3 regions of the Photorhabdus sp. RM323S genome follow, and region 3 is predicted to be linked to each of the others. Evidence: predicted binding sites of a transcription regulator. Region 3 holds the regulator's gene; each other region holds the start of a gene.
The links. Region 3 encodes PurR, which represses purine synthesis genes. Its sites were predicted from a motif close to CANGCAAACGTTTGCNTG; they were not measured.
Positions count from the first base shown of each region.

Region 1: the regulator PurR is predicted to act here: its motif matches at 2,628-2,645, upstream of gcvT (glycine cleavage system aminomethyltransferase GcvT).
Region 2: the regulator PurR is predicted to act here: its motif matches at 5,037-5,054, upstream of guaB (IMP dehydrogenase).

Region 1 covers NZ_JBHFKZ010000015.1:79,260-87,194, reverse strand. The annotation lists gene gcvP (aminomethyl-transferring glycine dehydrogenase) at 1-851, opposite strand, end outside; gene gcvH (glycine cleavage system protein GcvH) at 938-1,330, opposite strand; gene gcvT (glycine cleavage system aminomethyltransferase GcvT) at 1,442-2,536, opposite strand; gene ubiI (FAD-dependent 2-octaprenylphenol hydroxylase) at 2,895-4,127, opposite strand; gene ubiH (2-octaprenyl-6-methoxyphenyl hydroxylase) at 4,166-5,344, opposite strand; gene pepP (Xaa-Pro aminopeptidase) at 5,353-6,669, opposite strand; gene ACGF7G_RS09260 (YecA family protein) at 6,718-7,293, opposite strand; gene zapA (cell division protein ZapA) at 7,480-7,809, shown strand; RNA gene ssrS (6S RNA) at 7,928-7,935, shown strand, end outside.
Region 2 covers NZ_JBHFKZ010000006.1:53,443-61,377, reverse strand. The annotation lists gene ACGF7G_RS04680 (S9 family peptidase) at 1-1,144, shown strand, start outside; gene ACGF7G_RS04675 (TonB-dependent receptor domain-containing protein) at 1,269-3,545, shown strand; gene xseA (exodeoxyribonuclease VII large subunit) at 3,578-4,945, opposite strand; gene guaB (IMP dehydrogenase) at 5,118-6,584, shown strand; gene guaA (glutamine-hydrolyzing GMP synthase) at 6,664-7,935, shown strand, end outside.
Region 3 covers NZ_JBHFKZ010000048.1:24,620-32,554, reverse strand. The annotation lists gene punC (purine nucleoside transporter PunC) at 1-844, opposite strand, end outside; gene punR (DNA-binding transcriptional activator PunR) at 991-1,899, shown strand; gene purR (HTH-type transcriptional repressor PurR) at 1,906-2,931, opposite strand; partial or broken gene ACGF7G_RS17140 (hypothetical protein) at 3,426-3,548, opposite strand; gene ACGF7G_RS17135 (Grx4 family monothiol glutaredoxin) at 3,699-4,046, shown strand; gene rnt (ribonuclease T) at 4,161-4,817, opposite strand; gene gloA (lactoylglutathione lyase) at 4,817-5,230, opposite strand; gene ACGF7G_RS17120 (DUF1289 domain-containing protein) at 5,403-5,642, shown strand; gene slyA (transcriptional regulator SlyA) at 6,202-6,633, shown strand; gene ACGF7G_RS17110 (glycine zipper 2TM domain-containing protein) at 6,721-7,191, opposite strand; gene anmK (anhydro-N-acetylmuramic acid kinase) at 7,536-7,935, shown strand, end outside.

The sequences.
Region 1 (7,935 bases), on a different contig from region 3:
GCATGGGGGCCACCATAGCCCATCGGTACACCAAAGCGTTGAGCGGAACCAAACACCACATCCGCCCCTTGTTTACCCGGTGCAGCCAGCAGCACTAGCGCCATCAAATCAGCAGCAACGCTGGTAATGATTTTGCGTTGTTTCAGTTGTGCGATCAGGTCGGTGTAATCATGAATTTCACCTTTTGTCCCCACCTGTTGTAACAACACACCAAATACGCCTTCCAACTCCAGGACTTTTTCGGCTTTATCCACAATCACATCAAAACCAAAGGTTTCAGCGCGGGTACGGACAACATCTAATGTTTGAGGGTGTATATCATCAGCAACAAAGAAACGATCAGCGTTTTTCAGTTTGCTGGCGCGTTTTGCCATTGCCATTGATTCAGCCGCCGCAGTGGCTTCATCCAGCAAAGATGCGGAGGCAAGATCCAAACCCGTCAGATCGATTGTCAGTTGCTGGAAATTCAGCAGTGATTCAAGACGCCCTTGAGAAACCTCCGGCTGATAAGGTGTATAAGCGGTATACCAACCAGGGTTTTCTAATAAATTGCGTAAAATAACCGGTGGCAGGACAGAAGGCACATAACCCATACCAATATAGGATTGGTAACGCTTATTTTGGCTGGCAATGGCTTTCAGTTCAGCCAGTGCTTGCTGTTCAGTTGCACCACCGCCCACATCGGGTGGCTCTAGTAACGCGATATCGCGGGGAACAATTTTCTGTGTTAATTCATTGAGGGAACTTGCCCCCACTGTCGCCAGCATCTCTTTCTGCTGTTCGATGGAAGAGCCAATATGACGGCGGATAAACTCGCCCCGGTTTTCGAGTTGGCTTAATGTTTGGGTCATTTGTTACTGATTCCTGAAGCTGGCCAGAAATGGCATACAAATAAAAACGCCCTGCTCACGATGTGAAACAGGGCGACGGTAGGCTATTATTCTTCTTCGTCCAGAAGTGCCTGATATCCTGCGGCATCCAGCAGATTTGCAAATTCACTCTCATCAGAGGCTTTAATACGGAACAGCCAACCCTTATTATAAGAGTCGCCATTAACTAATTCAGGCGCTTCACCCAGCGCTTCATTAACGGCAATCACTTCACCACTCAGTGGTGCGTAAATATCAGAAGCGGCTTTGACTGATTCAACAACGGCACATTCATCACCAAAATTAAATTCATTACCTACTTCTGGTAAATCAACAAAAACCATGTCGCCTAGCAGTTCCTGCGCATGTTCGGTAATACCTACAGTGTATTCACCATTGCCTTCTGCGCGAACCCACTCATGTGATTCAGCATATTTTAACTCTGCGGGTACATTACTCATTACCATTGTCTCCTTCAATCTTAGAACTTATCTCACCTCATTAGGCTATTTTGTTTTTGCACCAATCATGCCTAATGGGATAGGGTACTATTTAATCATTAAGTTATTAGACTATACGAGAGGTTTACCCGCCCGTACAAAATTGGGTTTGACTACCTGAACCGGCATCTCACGATTGCGGATCTGTACAATTGCCTGTTCACCAATCCCTTGTGGTACACGGGCAAGGGCAATACTGAATCCTAATGTTGGGGAGAATGTACCGCTGGTAATAACGCCAGTGTGTAAGGTGCCCGCTTCATCAGTAAAATTGACCGCTAAACCACCACGTAATACACCTTTTTCTCTCATCACTAGGCCAACCAACTGTTCAGTGCCATCTTCACGCTGTTTTTCCAGCGCTTCACGGCCGATAAACCGGCGATCTTCTGGTTTCCAGGCGATTGTCCAGCCCATATTGGCTGCCAGTGGAGAAATGGTTTCATCCATTTCCTGTCCATAGAGGTTCATACCCGCTTCAAGCCGTAACGTATCACGGGCACCTAACCCAGCGGGTTTAACACCGACACTCAGCAATTTTTGCCAGAAATCTGCTGACTGTGCTTTTGGCATCGCCACTTCATAGCCCGCTTCGCCGGTATAACCCGTTGTTGCGATAAACAGATCACCAGCCTGAACACCAAAGAAGGGTTTCATTCCGGCAATAGCCTGTTTTTGTTGATCATTTAGTAGAGATTCTACTTTTGCTTGAGCTTTAGGCCCCTGAATAGCAATCAATGCCAGATCATCACGTACCTGAATATCAACCGGGTAATTGGCAGCATGTTCATTGATCCAAGCCAGATCTTTCTCACGGGTCGCAGAATTGACCACCATCCGATAAAAATCATTGCTAAAGTAATAAACAATCAGGTCATCAATGACACCGCCAGAGGCATTCAGCATCCCGGTGTATAAGGCTTTGCCCTTTTCTGCCAGTTTAGCAATGTCATTTGCCAGCAAATAACGCAGGAAATCACGGCAGCCAGTACCATGCAGATCCACAATCGTCATGTGGGAAACATCAAACATGCCAGCATCAGTACGGACAGTGTGATGCTCATCCATTTGTGAACCGTAATGCAAAGGCATCATCCAGCCGTGAAAATCTACCATGCGTGCACCGCAGGCCAGATGCTGGTCATACAATGGAGTGTGTTTTGCCATTATTTCCCTCTTTTCATTTCCTACATGAAAACATACCGCGTATTAACCGACAGCTACTGTGAATCATGAACAAAAAGCGGCTAAAAAACGCGACGCAAACGATGTCTTTACATAAAAGTTATCACTGAAAACAAAAATGAACCATAAGTAAAAATAGGGTCCAATTCAGTAACAATAAAAAAACATGCTATGAGTATGCAGAATTTTTAACTATTAAAATGAGCCATAATACTCAAAATTAACAATTAACTTTAGAAAACACACATTTTCCATTAAGAGTTGACTGAAATATGAATAAAATCACCTATCCATATTTCAGTCATGCATGAGAAAAAATAATCGATAAGAAGAGGCTAAATTAGATTTTTTCAGCTGAACAGGATGGCGAAGAGAGCCAGCCCGGTAAGTCATTCAACCCCATTGCCTGACGAAGTAATGGCGGTTTAATTCCGGGTAAATTGTCTGCCAGTGATAACCCAACATCCCGCAAAAATTTTTTCACTGGATTATTGCCATCGAACAACTGACGAAACCCTTGCATTCCAGCCAACATGATAGCAGCACTGTGTTTACGGCGGCGTTCATAACGACGTAAATAAAAGTGCTGACCAATATCTTTTCCCTGGCAATGCAGACGACGCAATTCACCTATGAGTTCAGCCACATCCATAAAGCCCAGATTCACGCCCTGCCCTGCCAATGGATGAATGGTATGAGCAGCGTCTCCCACTAAGGCCAGACGATGAGCGGCAAAGTGACGGGCATAACGGCCGGTCAGTGGAATTGTCTGGCGTTCACTGATCAGCTCACACTGACCAAGACGCATATCAAAATCCACCGCCAGTTGCTGGTTGAAAAGCGTGTTATCCAGTTGTTTGTACTGATCTGCCGCTTCACCCGGCAGTGACCAGACGATAGAACATAAATGTGGATCAGCTAGAGGCAGAAACGCCAGAATGCCATCTCCATAAAAGACCTGACGGGCAACGCTGCCATGAGGCTCTTCAGTACGAATAGTCGCCACCAACGCATGATGTTCATAATCCCAGAATGTCAGGGGGATATCCGCATGCTGACGTAACCATGAATGAGCACCATCAGCACCAACCACTAAACAGGCTGTTAACATGCGGCCATCGGATAATGTCATAAAAGCTTCATTTTCTCCCCAGGCAATCTGTTGTAAAGCCGCAGGCGTTAGCAGGGTCACGTCCGACAGGCTTTCCGCTTTTTTCCATAACATCTCACGGATAACCCGATTTTCAATGATATGACCAAGATATTCCAGGCCATATTCAGCCGCGTTGAACCGAATGCGGCCAAAGCTATCCCGGTCCCAAACTTCTATTCCCTGATAAGGGCTGGTACGCACACCCAGAATCTGTTGCCACACGCCAAGATGCTGCAACAGGCGTTCACTGGCAGCATTAATTGCAGAAACCCGCAAAGCATACTCTTCTCTGGTATAAACCGATTGAGCCGGCGGATAGCTTTCTACCACCGCCACCCGTAAACCACTGCCCTGTAAGCCACAGGCAAGTGCCAGACCCACCATACCGCCACCAGCGATAACCACATCAAATGATTGCATAATATAACGTCCTCTTATTTTGTCTGCTTTATCTGCGGTTATCTTTGGACGACCCAGCCCAGAGTCTGACGGGCCAGCATATCCCGCACAGGAGAGAATTTTTCCATCGTCATCAAGCCAAGGTTGCGCCCAACTCTTAATGGAAAATAATGATTGGCAAATATCCGTATCAATCCATCAGTAATACCAATGGTATTTTCCCGATCTAACACCCGTTGTTGCTGATAATGAGTCAAAACCGGGTAAGCACCAATATCTTGACCAGCCGCAAAAGCCTCAGAAACAATCTGGGCCAGTGTCATCACATCCCGCATACCAAGATTAAAACCTTGACCGGCAATCGGATGTAATGTTTGTGCAGCATTACCCACCAGCGCCAATCGGTGGCTGATTTGTTGATTTGCAGTGGATAGTGTGAGTGGATAACTGTGGCACCAGCCAGTTTCCAACATTTTGCCCAGTCGCCAGCCAAATGCCTTCTGTAACTGTTTCAGAAACTGCTCATTATTCCAGCCAGCTATTTCCTTTCGCCGATCCAACTGATGGCACCATACTAATGAGCTTCGCCCCTCAGTCATTGGCAGCAAAGCCAGTGGGCCATATTCTGTGAAACGTTCAAATGCCCTGCCCTGTGGATGCTCTGACGTCAGCACATTAGTAATCACGGCAATCTGTTCATAAGGGTGCTGCTGCCACTGAATATTACAGGCTTGACCAATCGCGGAATGGCTGCCATCTGCGGCGACCAGCAATTCACCTTGCAGTTGATCGCCACTGTCTAAGGTAACGGTCACTGATGATGTCGTTCTTTCAACGGTCAGAACTTTGGATGGACAATATAATGTCACGCCGGGAGCATTTTTCAGTAAGCCGAACAAACACTTGCCTGCATCATACAGTTCGACAACATTACCTAAAGCCGGAATGTTATATTCTTTCGCATAAAGGTTCACAAACCCTGCATGACCACGGTCACTAACATGAACGTGAGTTATTGGTATCACATAATCTTCTAAAGCAGACCAAACCCCGATCTGTTGTAAACGCTGACAAGTACCGTAAGCCAGCGCTATCGCTCTGGCATCAAAGCCGGGGTGCTTCTGCTCCGGCTCTGCTGCTTCAATCAGGGAAACATGAATCCGCCCCTTGCTCAGGGAAGATATTGCCAGCGCAAGTGTCGCGCCAGTCATGCCCCCTCCAACGATAATCACGTTCATATCTTAACTTAACCCTGTTTTGCTTGCGCCATCAGAGCTTCAATCTCATCAGCTTCTTTAATCACACTGGCTGTCAGGTTTTCGTTACCGGTTTCAGTGATCAAAATGTCATCTTCAATACGGATACCAATACCACGATATTCCAGCGCTACATCGGCATCCGGTGCAATATAAAGCCCGGGTTCAACCGTTAATATCATTCCCGGCTCCAGAATACGGTCACGTTCTGCGCCATAGTGCCCAACATCATGCACATCCAGACCCAACCAATGACTGAGGCCATGCATAAAGAACTGGCGATAGGCTTTGGTTTCGATTAAATGTTCAACTTCACCGTGCATAATGCCTAGTTTCACCAGCTCTTCCACCATAATCCGCACAACATGTTCTGTTACTTTGTTGATGCTGGTACCCGGCTTATACAACTCCAATGAAACCTTCAACGTTTTCAGTACGATATCGTAAATTTCACGCTGGGCACGGGTGAACTTGCCATTCACCGGGAAAGTACGGGTGATATCTCCGGCATAACCCAGATATTCACAACCTGCATCAATCAATACCAGGTCACCCTCTTTCATCCTGCTTTCGTTCTCGGTGTAGTGCAGAATACAGCCGTTTTCACCACTCCCGATAATCGTGTTGTAAGAAGGGTAACGCGCACCCTGATAGGTAAATTCGTGATGAATTTCAGCTTCCAGTTGATATTCAAACATGCCTGGACGGCAAGTTTTCATCGCACGAGTATGTGCCTGTGCGCTGATTTCACCTGCCCGGCGTATAATTTCAATTTCTGCCTTGGATTTGAATAACCGCATTTCATGTACCCAAGGACGCCAGTCAGTTATCGTTAAAGGGGCTGAAAGATTACGGCGACCACCTTTTCTCAGTGTCTCCAGCGCCTGGAAGACAATGTCATCCGCATAGGCAAATTCACCCTGTGCGTGATAAACGACATCCAGACCATTTAACAGCTGATAAAGCTCTTCTTGGATATCATCAAAAGGCAAAGCCCGGTCAATACCCAGTTTTTTTGGTGCCGCTTCTTGCCCAAGACGGCGGCCAAACCAAATTTCCGCCGTCAAATCACGTGTTCGATTAAAAAGAACACTATGATTATGCGTATCGTCACTTTTAATTAATATCAGCACAGCTTCCGGTTCATTAAATCCAGTCAAATAAAGAAAATCGCTGTGCTGGCGATAGGGATATTCATTATCCGAATTTCGGGGCGCAGGCGGAGCAGAAAAAATAATCGCTGCGCTGGCCGGAGCCATTTTTGCTAATAAAGCCTGACGGCGGGATAAATATTCTTGTTTGATCATACCCTCTCCTGCGACTTGGTTAATTATTTTGAGTTCAATAAACAGTAATTAATGCAATGTTGGCTTATCATTTTCTGCAATTGAAACAACTTTAGGCTGAGTAAAAGCAATATAGCAAAGCTGCGCGGCAACTCGCACATATTCAAGAACTTCTTCCAGCGCCTGAGCCAGCTCTTCTTGATCATCACCTTCTTCATAGCCAAGCAGACCGATATTACGCAAATCATCCACAATCTCACCGACCTCTTTTTTATCGGTGAGTTTTGGTTGCGCGACACCCAATCCCAACAAGAAATGGTTCACCCATCCGGCCAGGGCATCTGCCCGCTCAAACACATTGCCTTCTTCATCGGGCAACAATAAATGGAATGCAAAATGACTGTCATCCAATGATTCAAATGTAATTTCACGTAATTCACGCAATTGTTGAGCTAATGGATGGGAAAAAGCCAGTCCATCATTGGCTAAATCATGAACTAAAGCTTGCCAACTACTATCGCGGTTACCACCGCACAGTAAGCCACTAATCAACCCATGCATCTCAGCAGCAGTCAGTGCCACTGACTGCTGATGCAATATTTCGTCAAAAGATTGATAATCTGGTAATGAATTCTGTATAGACATGTGTATTGGTCATCGTTGACGGTGTAAGTTCATGCTATGCTACCACCAAGGGGAGTCGCTATACCAGACAGCAGCCATAGCTAATCGTGAGTTGTCTGTCGGTATCGCACTGTAATGATTGGCGTCTTGCTTTATCCTGTCATCAAGAATAAAAGCCAGGACGCAGTAATAAGTCAGGAAGGGGTCATGTCTGCACAACCAGTAGATATCCAGATTTTTGGGCGGTCATTACGTGTCAATTGTCCATCAGAGCAAAAAGAAGCATTGCTGGCTGCCGCGGTGGAACTTGAACAACGTTTAGAAGATTTAAAAGAACGCACCAGAGTAACCAATACTGAACAACTGGTTTTTATTGTGGCACTGAATATCTGTCATGAGCTGGCACAAGAAAAAGTGAAAACCCGTGACTATGCCTACAATATGGAACAAAAAATAAAGATGCTTCAACAGACTATAGAACAAGCATTAGTGGAGCAAGGTCGCATCACTGAGCGTACTATTGCATCAAATGAATGAATTCTATTGATAAATCATACATTAGTGAGTGGATCATTCTATAATTTAGTTGCTTTCTGTGTTTAGTTTCATACAATAGGTTACATAAAGTTGCTTAGTAAGCGTAAGCGCTGAATAAATTTCTCT
Region 2 (7,935 bases), on a different contig from region 3:
AGTGATTGCTCCGCAACAGGAGACGGATCTTGAAGATTTTGCACTGTTTAATCACTGGTTGGTCGTTCAGGAGCGAATTAAAGGATTGCCGACTATTCGCCAGATAAGTTGGGAAACTGATCAGGAAAAACAGATTAAGTTTGATGATCCAAGTTATATGGCATGGATTGATTACAACCCTGAACCTGATACCGATGTTGTACGTTATGGTTATTCATCCATGACAACACCAAGTTCAACATTCCAGTGGAATATGAAAACCGGTGAGCGGGAATTACTTAAACAGCAGGAAGTCAAAGGCTTCGATAAACATCATTATGAGAGTCAGCGTATTTGGGTGAAAGCCCGTGATGGCGTGGAAGTTCCTGTTTCTTTGGTTTATCGTAAATCCCTGTTCAAAAAAGGCCAGAACCCGATCCTGATATATGGTTATGGGGCTTATGGTTTCAGTATGGATCCTTCATTCAGTTCACCACGATTGAGTTTATTAGATCGGGGCTTTGTTTACGCGTTAGTACATGTGCGTGGTGGCGGTGAATTGGGTAAAAAATGGTACTTGCAAGGTAAAGTCGAAAATAAAATGAATAGTTTTACTGACTTTATTGATGTGACCAAGGCACTGATTGCTCAGAAATATGGCGACAGCAAACGAGTTTATGCTATGGGAGGCAGTGCTGGTGGTTTGCTGATGGGGACGGTGATTAATCAGGCTCCGGAATTATATCGCGGTGTGGTTGCTCAGGTACCATTTGTTGATGCGGTGACAACCATGCTCGACCCTTCTATTCCATTGACAGTAGGAGAATATGAAGAGTGGGGTAATCCGGAAAATAAAGAAGATTATCTTCGAATTAAATCATATAGCCCGTATGACAATATAAAGCATCAGCGCTATCCCAACTTATTAGTCACGAGTGGATTGCATGATTCACAGGTTCAATATTGGGAACCGACTAAATGGGTAGCAAAATTACGCGATATGAAAAAAGGCGACTCTATTTTATTATTGGAAACCAATATGAGTGCCGGGCATGGTGGTAAATCAGGCCGTTTTAACCGACTGAAAGACACTGCACTGGATTACAGTTTTATTTTGATGCTGGATGATGCTAAGAAATATTTTCCACAATTAAAAGATAACTGAAAGAAATTATAAATATAAGTTTTTATTGAAAGCACTGATAATTATTTATCAGTGCTAAATATTGCTATTGTTTTTTGAAAATGGGCATGTAAGCAAATATTTATATGCATTTTGGATGATTGAAATGAAAATAATGACAAAAATAGCAGGGGCCAGCGTTGTTTTTATTGGGCTTCAAGGGCTTGCTTATGGTGAGGAAAAGCAAGAGGGGAAATCAGATAAGGTGCTGAAATTCAGTAGTCTTAAGGTTTCAGGTTCACAGGATAATACTGAAATTCGGGCAATGGAAAAGCCCGGGTCTTACAGTTCTAAAGGTGAAGATACTAAACTTCAGTCAGTGGATAGCATATTGCGCAGTATACCAGGAACCTATACTCAAATAGATCCGGGGCAGGGAACAGTGAGTGTGAATATTCGCGGACTAAGTGGCTTTGGGCGAGTGAATATGATGGTTGATGGTGTTAGCCAGAGTTTTTATGGTACATCTCCGACGAGTCCAGCTCACGGTACTACTTATAACCAATTTGGTGCAATAATTGATCCTAATTTTATCGTGGGAATCGATGTTAACCGTGGTCAATCTGATGGTTCAGATAGCGTTAATGCATTAGTCGGTAGCGCTAATTTCCGCACAATTGGCGTAGATGATGTGATATTCGCGGGAAATTCATTGGGAGTACGCACAAAAGCAAATTATGGCAATAATGGTATTGGTCATAATGGCATGATAGCGGTTGCGGGTAAAACACCGGCTTTCAGTTCTGAGGGTTCAATCGGTGCTATGCTGGCTGTCAGCGGGCACTCAATTGATGCGCATTATAAGAATGGTGACGGAGTATTAAGCGATGAGTTTGCGACAAATGAATCATTTAAGCAAAAACCCAATTCGCAATTAATTAAAATAAATATTAAACCGAGCGACTTTCATGATATGGAGCTCAGTGGACGGAATTATCATAATAAATTCACCCGTCGTCATATTGATAGTCGGGATATTTACCTAAAATACAATTACACACCATTCAGCGAATGGGTTGATATAAAATTACTGGTCAGCACCAGTGAGGGGACTCAACGCTACGAAGGTGATTCACTTTATAGGCTGCTAAATAGCAATGCTAAAAACAAATCAGATGCAATAGATATCAGTAATATCAGCCGTTTTGGCTATGGTGACACAGATTTTGAACTAACATTCGGCAGTAAGTTGATGAAAACGGAATATAGCAAGGCAACGGATAGTATTTATTCTGGTGAAGGTCAAAATGAAGAAGAAAGGAAAAAGTATGAAAAAACAGATGGCGAAGCAAAAGAAAATAATGTTTTTGCACCAAGTGGTAAACAAGATATTACCAGCATTTATGGCGGGCTGAAAATTAGTCGTGGAATTTATCGGGCAGACATTTCGTTTAATTATATGAACTACAGTGTCAAAGGCCATAAACCGGCTTGTGATCTGCGGATCCCTTGTTTCCCTCAATGGGAAACTGAATTGGATTTGAAAGAACATGGATTTAATCCAGGTGTTTTACTCTCAGCAGAAATTATTCCTGAATTCCAGCCATTCGTCAGTTATGCCCGTTCAATGAGAGCGCCAAATATTCAGGAAACTTTCTATAGTAATGAAGGGGGTGGATCTATGAACCCATTTTTGAAAGGAGAGACATCAGACACTTATCAAATTGGCTTTAACAGTTTCCGCCCAGACTTGATTGTAAAAGGAGATACTTTCCGCCTGAAAGCTGCCTGGTATCAATCTAAAATAGAGAATTATATTCTCAGTGATATCTGGCTTATCTGTGGCAATAGGAAAACATGTAAAGCTGATAGTTCAGTAGATTACGGTACAGTCGATCCTAACATCAAAATGTATATCTATCACAATAGTCTGACGCCGGTAAAAGTAAGCGGATATGAAGTTTCTGCTGATTATGATGCGGGTATATTTTATAGCAAATTGGCTTATAGCTGGCAAAAAACGCGTCAGCCAACTTCTGCCGCTACAGCACATTTTGGTGCCGATCCTGTGTCACAATTGCCGGATAGTTTTATGACTTTGGATACCGGTATCCGTTTATTTGATGAGAAAGTCCGTGTTGGTGCGATTGTTAAATATACTGGTGATTCTCATAGGATGGACCCAGATCAATATAATTTTGATGACGACGGGCGGGTTATATTGCAAAGAGAACCTAAAATCCCAACGATAATCGATCTTTATAGTGATTATCAGATAAATAAAAGCGTGTTGTTGAAGTTTTCAGTACAGAACTTGGCAAATAAAAATTATTCGGAAGCACTTAATCGCGCAAATTCGTCGCCATTAATGATTGAACAAACTTCGTCTATGCAAACCGCCAGAGGGCGTACTTATATTGCAGGAGCAGAAATCCGTTTCTGATATAAAATAAGTGGCAAGGAATGCCACTATTTCTAACTTGCTGGTCGTTTTTTACGTTCTTTCTTGACTTTAACCACTTCACTCTCAATCCAGCCATCTTGTAACCGGGTTCTCAGAGCATCACCAACATGCACTTGCTTGGTTTGTTTCAGTAATTTTCCATCAGGGGCTTCGCTGATGCTGTAACCACGGGCCAGTGTTGCCAGTGGGCTGACCGCTTCCATTCGTGAGCAGGAAACGGCAAATTTTTCTCTGGAACGGCTGATTTGTCGTTCGAACGCTTGTTTTAACCGAAAATCTTGTTGCTGAATCTGTTGGCTATACTGGCGGATCTGCCGGCGGGGTTCTGAATACCAGAGCCGTTGTTGCAATTTGTCATAAATCAGATTGCTTTGCCGTAAATGCCGTTGCAGGCTATCAGCCAGCCGCTGGCGTAAACTGACCAGCAAATTCTGCTGACGAGCCAACCGTAAATGAGGGTGCTGTTGTTGTAAACGGTGAGATAACAGGCTGAAAACCTGCTGTTTCTGCGCAAAGAAGTAATCCATTGCCATTTCCAATCGCTGTTGTTGCGACTGGATTTGACGTAACAATTCGAGTTGATTACGGCTGACCAATTCAGCGGCTGCTGAGGGGGTCGGGGCCCGCAAATCTGCCACGAAATCAGCAATGGTGACATCCGTTTCATGGCCTACTGCACTGACTATCGGAATATCACTGTGAAAAATCGCTCTGGCGACACGTTCATCATTGAAGCTCCATAAATCTTCCAACGAGCCACCACCGCGTCCGACGATCAATACATCACATTCCTGCCTTGCATTTGCTAATTCAATTGCCTGAATAATCTGTAACGGCGCTTCTGTCCCTTGGACGGCTGTTGGATAAATGACGATTGGCAATGATGGATCACGGCGCTGCAAAATATTCAAAATATCATGCAGGGCGGCACCACTGGCTGATGTAATCACCCCAAGCTGTTGAGCAGGAGAGGGAAGGGGTTTCTTATGACGCTGATCAAATAACCCTTCGTCATTGAGTTTCTGTTTCAATAATTCAAACTGTTGCTGTAACAGGCCATCACCGGCGGGTTGCATATTTTCAATAATAAGCTGATAGTCCCCTTTGGGTTCATAAAGCGTAATTGCCGCGCGGACCAAAACCTGCTGGCCATTTTGTGGCTTGAATGTCACCCGTTGATTACTACTGCGAAACATTGCGGCCCGCACCTGAGCGCGTTCATCTTTCAGGGTAAAATACCAGTGGCCGGAGGCGGGTTGAGAAAAATTCGATATTTCAGCGCTCAACCAAATTCTGCCCATTTCCATTTCGAGCAGTTGACGGACCGTCTGATTGAGGCGGCTGACAGAAAAAATTCCAGTATTAGAAGGTAGTGACATGTGAGCCAGATCAAATTCCAAAACAAGGGCTTAATTCACCGATACTAACGTTCGTTATGAAGTAAGCAAGAAATTTTTTAATAAAATACTGGAGGCAACCGATTACGTTCTGTATAATGCCGCAGCAATATTTTATTCCTTAAATTGTCCGCAGCCTGGTGAGATATTGCTTATGTTACGAATTAAAAAAGAAGCTTTAACCTTTGACGATGTTCTGTTAATTCCTGCCCACTCTTCTGTTCTGCCTAACACTGCGGACCTGTCTACTCAACTGACTTCCACTATTCGCCTGAATGTTCCCATGTTGTCTGCGGCAATGGATACTGTAACGGAATCCGGCTTGGCTATCGCGCTGGCTCAGGAAGGTGGAATTGGTTTCATCCATAAAAATATGTCTATTGAGCGTCAGGCAGAAGAAGTGAGCCGGGTGAAAAAACATGAGAGTGGTGTTGTGACAAATCCCGTCACGGTGGCCCCTAAAACAACGCTGCGTGAAGTTCAGGCACTGACAGAGCGTAATGGTTTTGCTGGTTATCCTGTTGTTACCGAAGGAAATGAGTTGGTTGGTATTATTACGGGTCGTGACGTACGTTTCGTGACCGATCTGGATCAGCCGGTTACTGCGGTAATGACACCTAAAGAGCGTCTGGTAACGGTAAAAGAAGGTGAAGCCCGTGATGTTGTGTTGCATAAAATGCACGAAAAACGGGTTGAAAAAGCGCTGGTGGTTGATGAAGACTTTCATCTGCTTGGCATGATCACGGTTAAGGATTTCCAGAAAGCGGAACGTAAGCCCAATGCCTGTAAGGATAAGCATGGACGTTTACGTGTTGGGGCCGCGGTTGGCGCGGGTGCCGGTAATGAAGAGCGTGTTGATGCGTTGGTTGCCGCCGGTATTGATGTTCTGCTGATTGATTCATCACACGGTCATTCTGAAGGTGTATTACAGCGTATTCGTGAAACCCGCGCTAAATACCCGAATCTACAGATTATTGGCGGTAACGTGGCGACGGGAGAAGGTGCAAAAGCGTTGGTAGCGGCTGGGGTTAATGCGGTTAAAGTCGGTATTGGCCCTGGTTCTATCTGTACTACCCGTATTGTGACAGGTGTTGGTGTGCCACAAATTACCGCTATCTCTGATGCGGTTGAAGCGCTGGAAGGCTCAGGGATCCCGGTTATTGCTGATGGTGGTATTCGTTTCTCCGGTGATATTGCCAAAGCAATTGCCGCCGGGGCCTCCTGTGTCATGGTCGGTTCCATGTTGGCAGGCACGGAAGAATCTCCAGGCGAAATTGAGTTGTTTCAGGGGCGTTCATTTAAATCTTATCGTGGAATGGGCTCTCTGGGGGCGATGTCTAAAGGCTCTTCCGATCGCTATTTCCAAACTGACAATGCCGCAGACAAACTGGTACCGGAAGGCATTGAAGGTCGTGTTGCCTATAAGGGGTTGCTGAAAAACATTATCCATCAGCAAATGGGAGGCCTGCGTTCCTGTATGGGGCTGACTGGCTGCGCAACTATTGATGAACTGAGAACCAAAGCTGAATTTGTTCGCATTAGTGGTGCGGGTATTCAGGAAAGCCACGTTCACGATGTCACCATTACCAAAGAGTCTCCAAACTACCGGTTAGGTCTGTAATTCATATTTATTGTGGCTCCTGTAGGAGCCACCTATCTCCTATGTTTTTATTTACTTGTTTTTTTGGAATTCGCCGCACATGACAACAAATATCCATCAGCACCGTATTCTTATCCTTGATTTTGGTTCGCAATATACTCAGTTGATTGCTCGCCGTATCCGTGAAATCGGAGTTTACTGTGAACTTTGGGCATGGGATGTAACGGAAGAACAAATCCGTGAATTCAACCCAAGCGGTATTATTCTTTCCGGTGGACCGGAGAGTACTACAGAGCAGGGGAGTCCACGTGCACCAGAGTACGTTTTTAACGCCGATATTCCTGTACTGGGTGTCTGCTACGGTATGCAAACTATGTCGATGCAATGCGGTGGTAAAGTAGAAAGTTCTACTGAACGTGAATTTGGTTATGCTCAGGTTGAAATCAAAGCGGAAAGTGCGTTGTTTCGTGATATTCACGATTCATTAAATGAGCAGAGTAAACCGTTGTTGGATGTATGGATGAGTCATGGTGATAAAGTCACTGCGATCCCTGCGGATTTTATCACTATTGCCAGCACTGATACCTGCCCGTTTGCCATTATCGCGAATGAAGAAAAACGTTTTTATGGTGTACAGTTTCATCCGGAAGTCACCCATACCCATCAAGGACAACACATACTGGAACGTTTTGTATTGGATATTTGCCAATGTGAAGCTCTGTGGACTCCGGCTTCTATTATTGAAGATGCGGTTGTACGTCTGCGTGGACAGATCGGTGACGATCACGTTATTTTGGGGTTGTCCGGTGGGGTTGATTCCTCTGTCACCGCGTTATTACTGCATCGCGCAATTGGCAAACGTCTGACCTGTGTATTTGTCGATAACGGTTTACTGCGTTTGAATGAAGCCGACCAGGTAATGGAAATGTTTGCCGGTAAATTTGGGCTGAATATCGTCCATGTTCCCGCAGAAGATCGCTTCCTTACTGCATTGGCTGGCATTAATGATCCGGAAGAAAAACGCAAAACCATTGGCCGCGTGTTTATTGAAGTGTTTGATCAAGAGGCAAGTAAACAGACTCAGGTTAAATGGTTGGCGCAAGGCACTATTTACCCGGATGTGATTGAATCAGCGGCCTCTGCGACAGGTAAAGCACACGTCATCAAATCTCACCATAACGTAGGTGGTTTGCCGGAAGAGATGAAACTGGGTCTGGTGGAACCGCTGAAAGAGTTGTTCAAAGATGAAGTTCGCAAGATTGGCCTGGAACTGGGATTGCCTTATGACATGCTAAACCGTCATCCATTCCCAGGTCCTGGTCTGGGTGTTCGTGTCTTGGGTGAAGTGAAGAAAGAGTACTGTGATCTGCTG
Region 3 (7,935 bases):
CATAGCCAACCAACAGATAAGGGAAAACAATTTGACTTCTTATTTTGGTCAAAATACTGCGGCATCCATAACCACCGGCCATAAAGGCTAATGTTTGTGGTACATAACTCAAACCGATATCGTTTGGGCTATAGCCCATATTAGCGAGAATAAAAGGTGAACCTGTTAGCCAGGCGAAAAAACCAGCGCTACATGATGCAAATATCAGGACGTTGCCACTAAACATCGGCGATTTTAGTATCGTAAGGAAAGATACATGGCTTTTCTGCGTTTCAGTCTCACTGTTTTTTTTGCGGTTTTCTTGCAGGAACAGAGTAGGCAGCAGCAGTAATAACGTAATTGCCAGTAATACCAGGAAAATGATACGCCAGCCGCCATGTTGTAACAGCCAGGCACCCATCAAAGGCGCCAGGGCAGGGGAAAGTGCGACCAGGGGCATGAGTGTGGCAAAAACGCGTTTAGTCTGGTTGGCGTCATAACGATCAATAACTAATGCTTGCCATGAAACCGCAGCTGAACAAACACCTATGGCTTGGATAAAACGCAAAACTAAAAGTTGTGTGGCATCTGTTATCCAAAGCATACCCAGACAGCTAACAGAAAACATTGATAACCCAGCGATGATAATAGGCTTTCTGCCAAAGCGATCTGAAAGAGGTCCCCACAAAAGTTGAGCAAAGGCAAAACCTGCAAGAAAGATACTTAGACTGGCACTAATTGCTCCCGCCGATGTGCCCAATTCTTGTTGCATAGAACCGAATGCTGGCAGATACATATCAATAGCCAGATAACCCAGCATACTCAAGCCTGCAAGGTAGAACATGAACTGACTTGAGTTTTTCATTTGATTACTCTCTTTGGATGTCATGATTGAAACAACTTGCTGTGTAGGTAGATAAGAAAATTTGTGTATATTCTATATGTCGTGATTTTTACTTGTGAAACGGTAATATTTGGATAATGCTGTGAAAAAAACTGAAAGGTAAAATTATGTGGTCAGAATATTCACTTGAAGTTGTGGATGCAGTTGTCAGAACGGGAAGTTTTAGTGCCGCTGCATCGGAACTTCACCGTGTCCCCTCGGCAATCAGTTATACCGTAAGACAACTGGAGGAGTGGCTTGCCGTCCCGTTGTTTGAACGTCGTCATCGGGATGTGGAATTGACAGAGTCAGGCACTATTTTTATCAAAGAGGCCCGCATTGTTATCAAAAAAATGAATGACACTCGTCATCAGTGCCAGCAGGTTGCAAATGGCTGGAGAGGACAATTCAGCATTGCTATTGACCGGGTTGTTAAACCAGAACGCAGTCGTCAACTTATTCTTGATTTTTATCACCATTTTCCTGATATAGAGCTGTTTATTCATCAGGAAGTCTTTAATGGTGTATGGGACGCGCTGGTGGATGGTCGGGTTGATGTTGCAATTGGTGCTACCCGTGTCGCTCCGGTAGGGGAAAGGTTCAATTTTCGGGATATGGGATTTATGTCTTGGCTGTGTGTCGTCAGCACCGGTCATGCTCTGACTCAACTGACCGGTCTACTGACTGATGATCAAATGCGACCTTATTCAAGTTTGTGTCTTGAAGATACATCCCGCAATTTACCGAAGCGTGACACTTGGACTTTGGATAATCAGCGCAGGCTGGTGGTCCCTGATTGGGAATCTGGTCTGGCTTGTCTGAATGAGGGGTTATGTGTGGGGATGGTGCCTAAGCATAGGGCAATGCCGCTGATCCGGCAGAAGAAACTGGAAGCATTGGCATTAGAGCAGCCTTTGCCTGATAGCCCATGTTGTTTAACATGGGTGCAAAATAGCCATTCTCCGGCATTAAGTTGGCTTCTTGGCTATCTCGGCGATAGTGAAACTCTTAATGCTGAATGGCTTCAGGATGAATAGGGAGGATTAACGGCGATAGTCGATAAATGGGCCATCGGTGACAGAACGCCGTTCAACCAAACGTGGATGTACTTCAATAGTTTGAGCATCTTCACGTTTACTGACTATTCTGTCTAGCAACATAGAAAACGCCATTTGTCCCAGACGTTCTTTTGGCTGATGGATAGTTGTCAATGCCGGAGAGAAATAACGGGCGTTGCGTATATTATCGTAACCGATCACAGAAATATCCTGTGGGATGCGTAATCCTAATTCATCAGCAGCACAAATAGCCCCCATTGCCATAACATCACCACCACAGAAGACCGCCGTCGGACGCTGTTTTTGATTTAGAATTTGATGCATGGCTTTGTAGCCCGATTCTGGTTCAAAATCCCCCTGAACAATCCACTCTTCTCTGATTGGAATGCTGGCTTCTTTTAATGCTTTCAAGAACCCCTGATGACGGCCACCACCGGTGTTTCGTGCCAGGGGACCAGGGATCGCACCAATATCACGATGACCACGCTCAATAAGATAGCGACCAGCCAGATAACCGCCGTGGAATGCGTTATCAATAATAGTATCAATGAAATCACCTCTGGCTTGTCCCCAATCCATGACGACCATGGGAATATTGCGATAATCTTCCAACATTCCTAATAACTGTTCCGGGTATTCTGAACACATCACCAGCAATCCATCCACCCGTTTTTGTGCCAACATGGCCAGATAGGCTTTCTGTTTATCAATGTTATTGTGTGAGTTACACAAAATTAGCGTATAGCCTTTGCTATAACAACTGTTTTCAACGGATTCAATAACTTCAGCAAAATAGGGAGCTTCGCTGGACGTGGCCAGTAATCCGATCGATTTTGTATGGTTAACTTTCAGACTGCGGGCAACGGCACTGGGTGAATAACTCAGCTCTTTGATAGCAGCCCAAACGGCAGCCTTGGTATCTTCGGCGACGAAACGGGTTTTATTAATAACATGGGATACAGTAGTGGTTGAAACGCCAGCGTTCTTAGCCACATCTTTGATCGTTGCCATGAGATGAAAGACTCCTGACCTTTTGGTCTAAATTTAAAACTCTTTGTTAATCGTTTGCCAGTATCTTTATACATTAGGGTATCCGCTGGCAATAAATTAGCGATAAATCCTGAATTTTGTCTGATCTGGCTCAAAAGTGAAAGCAATAATCAATGGTATAAAATGCAGGGTAGTCACTATTTTATGTTTTTTCCTTAATGTAAGGATAATTAACTATGTTAACTGAATGGTATTTGTGGTTATAGACTTCTACTCTGAGGGGGAGCGATGGATACCGATTTGAAGCTTGGCTTATTTACTGCGGTGAGCACGTTGGTGATGATTGCCATTTTTGCCGCTGTTTGCTTGATCTTTGCCTGATGTTTTGAATTGATTAGGTGATGTAAAAATTGGGTTTTTATATTGAAAGGTTAGCGGGCAGACAGCGTCAATGGCTTATCTGCCCTTTTAATGTTAGTTCGGATAGTCATCAGGCAAACTGATGGTGATTAACCCAGGTTATTCAGGTTTACAGCAGAAGTGTTATGGTGTTTGCCATAGCGGTATTCCAGTGTTTCGGCGGAGATATGTGGTTCTAATGCATCTTTAGTGTGGCTATTTTTGCTAGTTATCTTAATAACTTCTACGATAAATAACAGTCAAAAAGAAACCATCCGTTCCAGGATAAAAAAATATCAGGATGCATATTGGTGAAAGAAAATGGTATTCTCGGCCAAGATTGTGACGATGTTGGTTATCAACATACTGTTGGTTTAAAGGAAATAAAAATGACGACTATTGATAAGATTGAGCGCCAAATTAAAGAGAACCCGATTCTGCTGTATATGAAAGGCTCCCCTAAATTACCAAATTGTGGCTTTTCTGCACAGGCTGTTCAGGCTTTATCTGCATGTGGTGAACGTTTTGCTTATGTAGATATTTTGCAAAATCCAGATATTCGTGCAGAATTGCCAAAATATGCTAATTGGCCAACTTTTCCTCAGCTTTGGGTCGAGGGTGAGTTGGTAGGTGGATGCGATATTATCATTGAGATGTATCAGCGTGGTGAGTTACAAACATTAATTAAAGAAGCCGCTGATAAATATCGCTCTCAGGACGAAAACGCGACAGAGTAATTTTTAAATTAGCGACAGGCTATTATGCTATCTCCCCATATGTTGATATATGGGGGTTTTTGTTATTGCTTAAATTTCAATTTGATTGTATTAATCTTATAGTTAGCTATAAGTTTATCCGGTTTTTTCTTCTTCTGTTGTCGCTAAGGGCCAGCCACCAAGTTGTTTCCAGCGATTAACCATTTCACAGAATAATTCAGCGGTACGCTCAGTATCATATAAGGCGCTGTGAGCCTGATTATTATCGAATGGGATCCCGGCTGTGGCGCAGGCTTTTGCTAAAATCGTTTGTCCTAATACCAGGCCACCTAAAGCCGCCGTATCAAAAGTCGCAAAGGGATGAAATGGATTCCGTTTCAGTCTGGCGCGTTCTGCGGCAGCCATAACAAAGCTATGATCAAAGTTAGCATTGTGCGCAACGATAATGGCCCGACTGCAATGACTATTTTTTATCCCTTTACGAACCATTTTAAAAATAGCGTGCAGAGCTTCATACTCGCTTACTGCTCCACGTAGCGGGTTTGATGGATCGATGCCGGTAAACGCCAGGGCTGCTGGTTCAAGATTTGCGCCCTCAAATGGCTCAATATGGAAATGAAGTGATTCGCTGGGTGCCAGCCAACCTTGATCATCCATCTCCAGTGTGATGGCGGCAATTTCAAGTAACGCGTCTGTTTTGGCATTAAAGCCGCCAGTTTCAACATCAATAACGACAGGGTAATAACCTCGAAAACGCCCACTAAGGACGTTTGGCTCTTTTTTGTCAGACATCAGATTGAGTTACCCAGGGCGTTACTGGCATTTTTGTTTTCAATAAGCTCAATTTTGTAACCGTCTGGATCTTCAACGAAAGCAATAATGGTTGTTCCACCTTTTACCGGGCCGGCTTCACGGGTAATGTTACCACCTGCTTTGCGAATAGATTCGCAAGTGGCTGCGACATCATCGACACCTAATGCAATATGACCAAAGGCATCTCCCATTGCATAATGGTCAACTCCCCAGTTATAAGTTAACTCGATTACCGCCCCTTCGCTTTCATCTGTGTAGCCAACGAAGGCGAGTGAGTACTTATATTCTGTATTCTCACTGACGCGCAGTAGGCGCATTCCTAATACTTCAGTATAAAAATCAACGGAGCGTTGCAGATCACCAACGCGGATCATGGTATGGAGTAAGCGCATAATTACCTCTCATTTAATGGTTTTACCAGTATTTTTGTGCGGCAGGTCGCACAAAAACCACTAACTATAACGTGTCTTACGGTTACAGTTCAATTTATCCATAATTATAATTTATTCTCATCTGGGTTTATAATTAAATATAGTATATGAATTGTATAGGGAACGGGATGTGATGGTCGAGCAACTAGAGTTCTTTGCTATTCCTAGTCCTTGTCGAGGAATTTGTCAGACTAATGAGCGGGGTTTTTGTTTGGGATGTTATCGCAGCCGAGAAGAAAGATTTAATTGGATGAAAATGTCAGATGGGCAAAAGCGTGAAGTATTGAGATTGTGCCGGCAAAGATATTTACGTTCAGTGAGAGCACAAAATCAGACAGATGAAGAACTACCTGAGCAGCCATCACTATTTTAATTAGAAAATTTTGAGGTTATTAGAGTTAACAATTCAATGATTTACTTATATAGGGTTATATTTTTGGCGAAGTTATAAATGTTCTACTATAATTTACAGTGTTTTGTTTGTTATTTTTTTATTTATTGCTTAACGGGATGGCTAACGGTTTTTATTTTAAGTGTTTTTATAACTTCATGTTTTAAATGGAATTTTTAGTTTGATTGTGTGATAAATGTAAAATAAAAACAACATTAATGTAAAAATAGATAGCTTAGCATTTAGATGACAGCTATCCTTATAGTACTTGGAATAAAGTATTGAATGATATTTATTGGTTTCTATTTGTTTGTATTCATATTTCTGATAGTTTTTGTGGTAAAAATATTGTATGTTAATTGTTTTGTTCTAAATTGAATTTAAGTTTAGTTGTTCTTGGTTATAGTTACCTGAATTAGTTAGTTACTAAGAGTTTACTGTGATTACACAGAAGTTATATCTATTTTTTTAAGGCTAATTAGCCTGGTTTAGAAAAATTTGGCTGTTATGTTTAGTAGGCTAGTTATTTAAGGAGGGACAATTGGAATCTACATTGGGATCAGATCTGGCACGGTTAGTCCGTATTTGGCGTGCTTTAATTGACTATCGTTTAAAGCCGTTGGAATTAACTCAGACTCATTGGGTAACGTTATACAATATTAGCCGGTTACCCCAGGAGCAATCTCAGATACAGTTGGCGAAAGCTATCGGTATTGAACAACCATCTTTAGTCAGAACATTAGATCAGCTTGAGGAAAAAAGACTTATCACCCGGCATACTTGTGCCAATGATCGTCGTGCCAAAAGAATCAAGCTGACTGAAGACTCTGCATCGGTTATTAGGGAGTTAGATGGTGTTATTGCATCGACAAGAAATGAGATTCTGGATGGTATTTCACGCGAGGAACTTGCTTTTCTTTCCACTTTAGTGCAGAAACTAGAGCAAAATATTATCCAATTACAGAGTAGATAGTAATTACGATATCCATGAAATGCTAACCAGATGAAAGAAGACCGCGACTTACAAAGATCAAGTCACGGTTTTCTTATCTATATTATTTTATTGTCGAGGTGAAACCGTCAGATTATTGCCTTGGCCTGCGATTCTGACACGTTGGCCTTTACTGAAGACTGTTTTGCCTTGTTTTTGAACAACAATGATGCTTTCACCGCTGTCACGACGAATTTCCAGTTCTACACCTTTAGTTGTGTTGAGTGCCCCCTGAATGTTTTGGCCTGCAACACCACCAGCAACTGCACCTGCGGCAGTCGCCAATGTGTTGCCACTGCCACCACCAATAGTATTACCAACCAGGCCACCCAGAACTGCGCCACCGATAGCACCTAATACATTCTCATTGCTGCCTGCTTGAATATTGACAGGGCGAACGGAAACAATCGTACCGTAAGAGACTGTCTGGACTTGTTTAGCTTGTCCGGCAGTATAGGTATCACCAGAAAGGGAATCGGTGTTGACACAGCCTGATAATGATGCGACTGCAACCGCGCTAACTAAAAAATGCTTAAACATAGTAACTCCTGATTTTGATGCCTGACTGCGGAAATCTGATAGCTTATGGGCAACCAGGCTACAACCGGCATTGGCAACAAGTAATAAAAAATTTATTCGGATAGAATAATTGGTACATTAGCAATCTAGTGCTAAACATATATTAAACGTCAATAGAGATTTTTAAAAGAAATAGCTATTAATGAAAAATTCCACATTTTTGTGAAGTTGTTTCCAAAACTTAGGTTTTATTCCTTTGTTTTCCTATTAACCATATACAGCTAAAACCACCGCGCTTTATAGTTATTGGCGTGATTTCTGATTTTATCAAGACAGATTCTAAGCGGGAAGGCAAATTAATGGTTATGAAGTCAGGTCGTTATATTGGTGTTATGTCGGGTACAAGTCTGGATGGGGTTGATGTGGTGCTTGCAGCAATCAGCGATAAAGTTGTTGCTCAACAAGCCAGTTATTCACATCCATTTCCATATGAACTCAAGCAAAAAATTCTTGCAGTTTGTCAGGGGCAACAAACGACATTATCTGCGATAGGCCGGTTAGATTATGAACTGGGTTCTTTATTCGCTGAGGCTGTACAAGGTTTACTCACTAAAACTGGGTTAACGACAAGCGATATCATTGCAGTGGGATGTCATGGGCAGACCGTTTGGCATGAGCCGGACAGTCATACGCCTTTCACTATGCAGCTTGGCGATAATAACCGTATCGCGGCGTTAACCGGGATGACCACTGTTGGTGATTTTC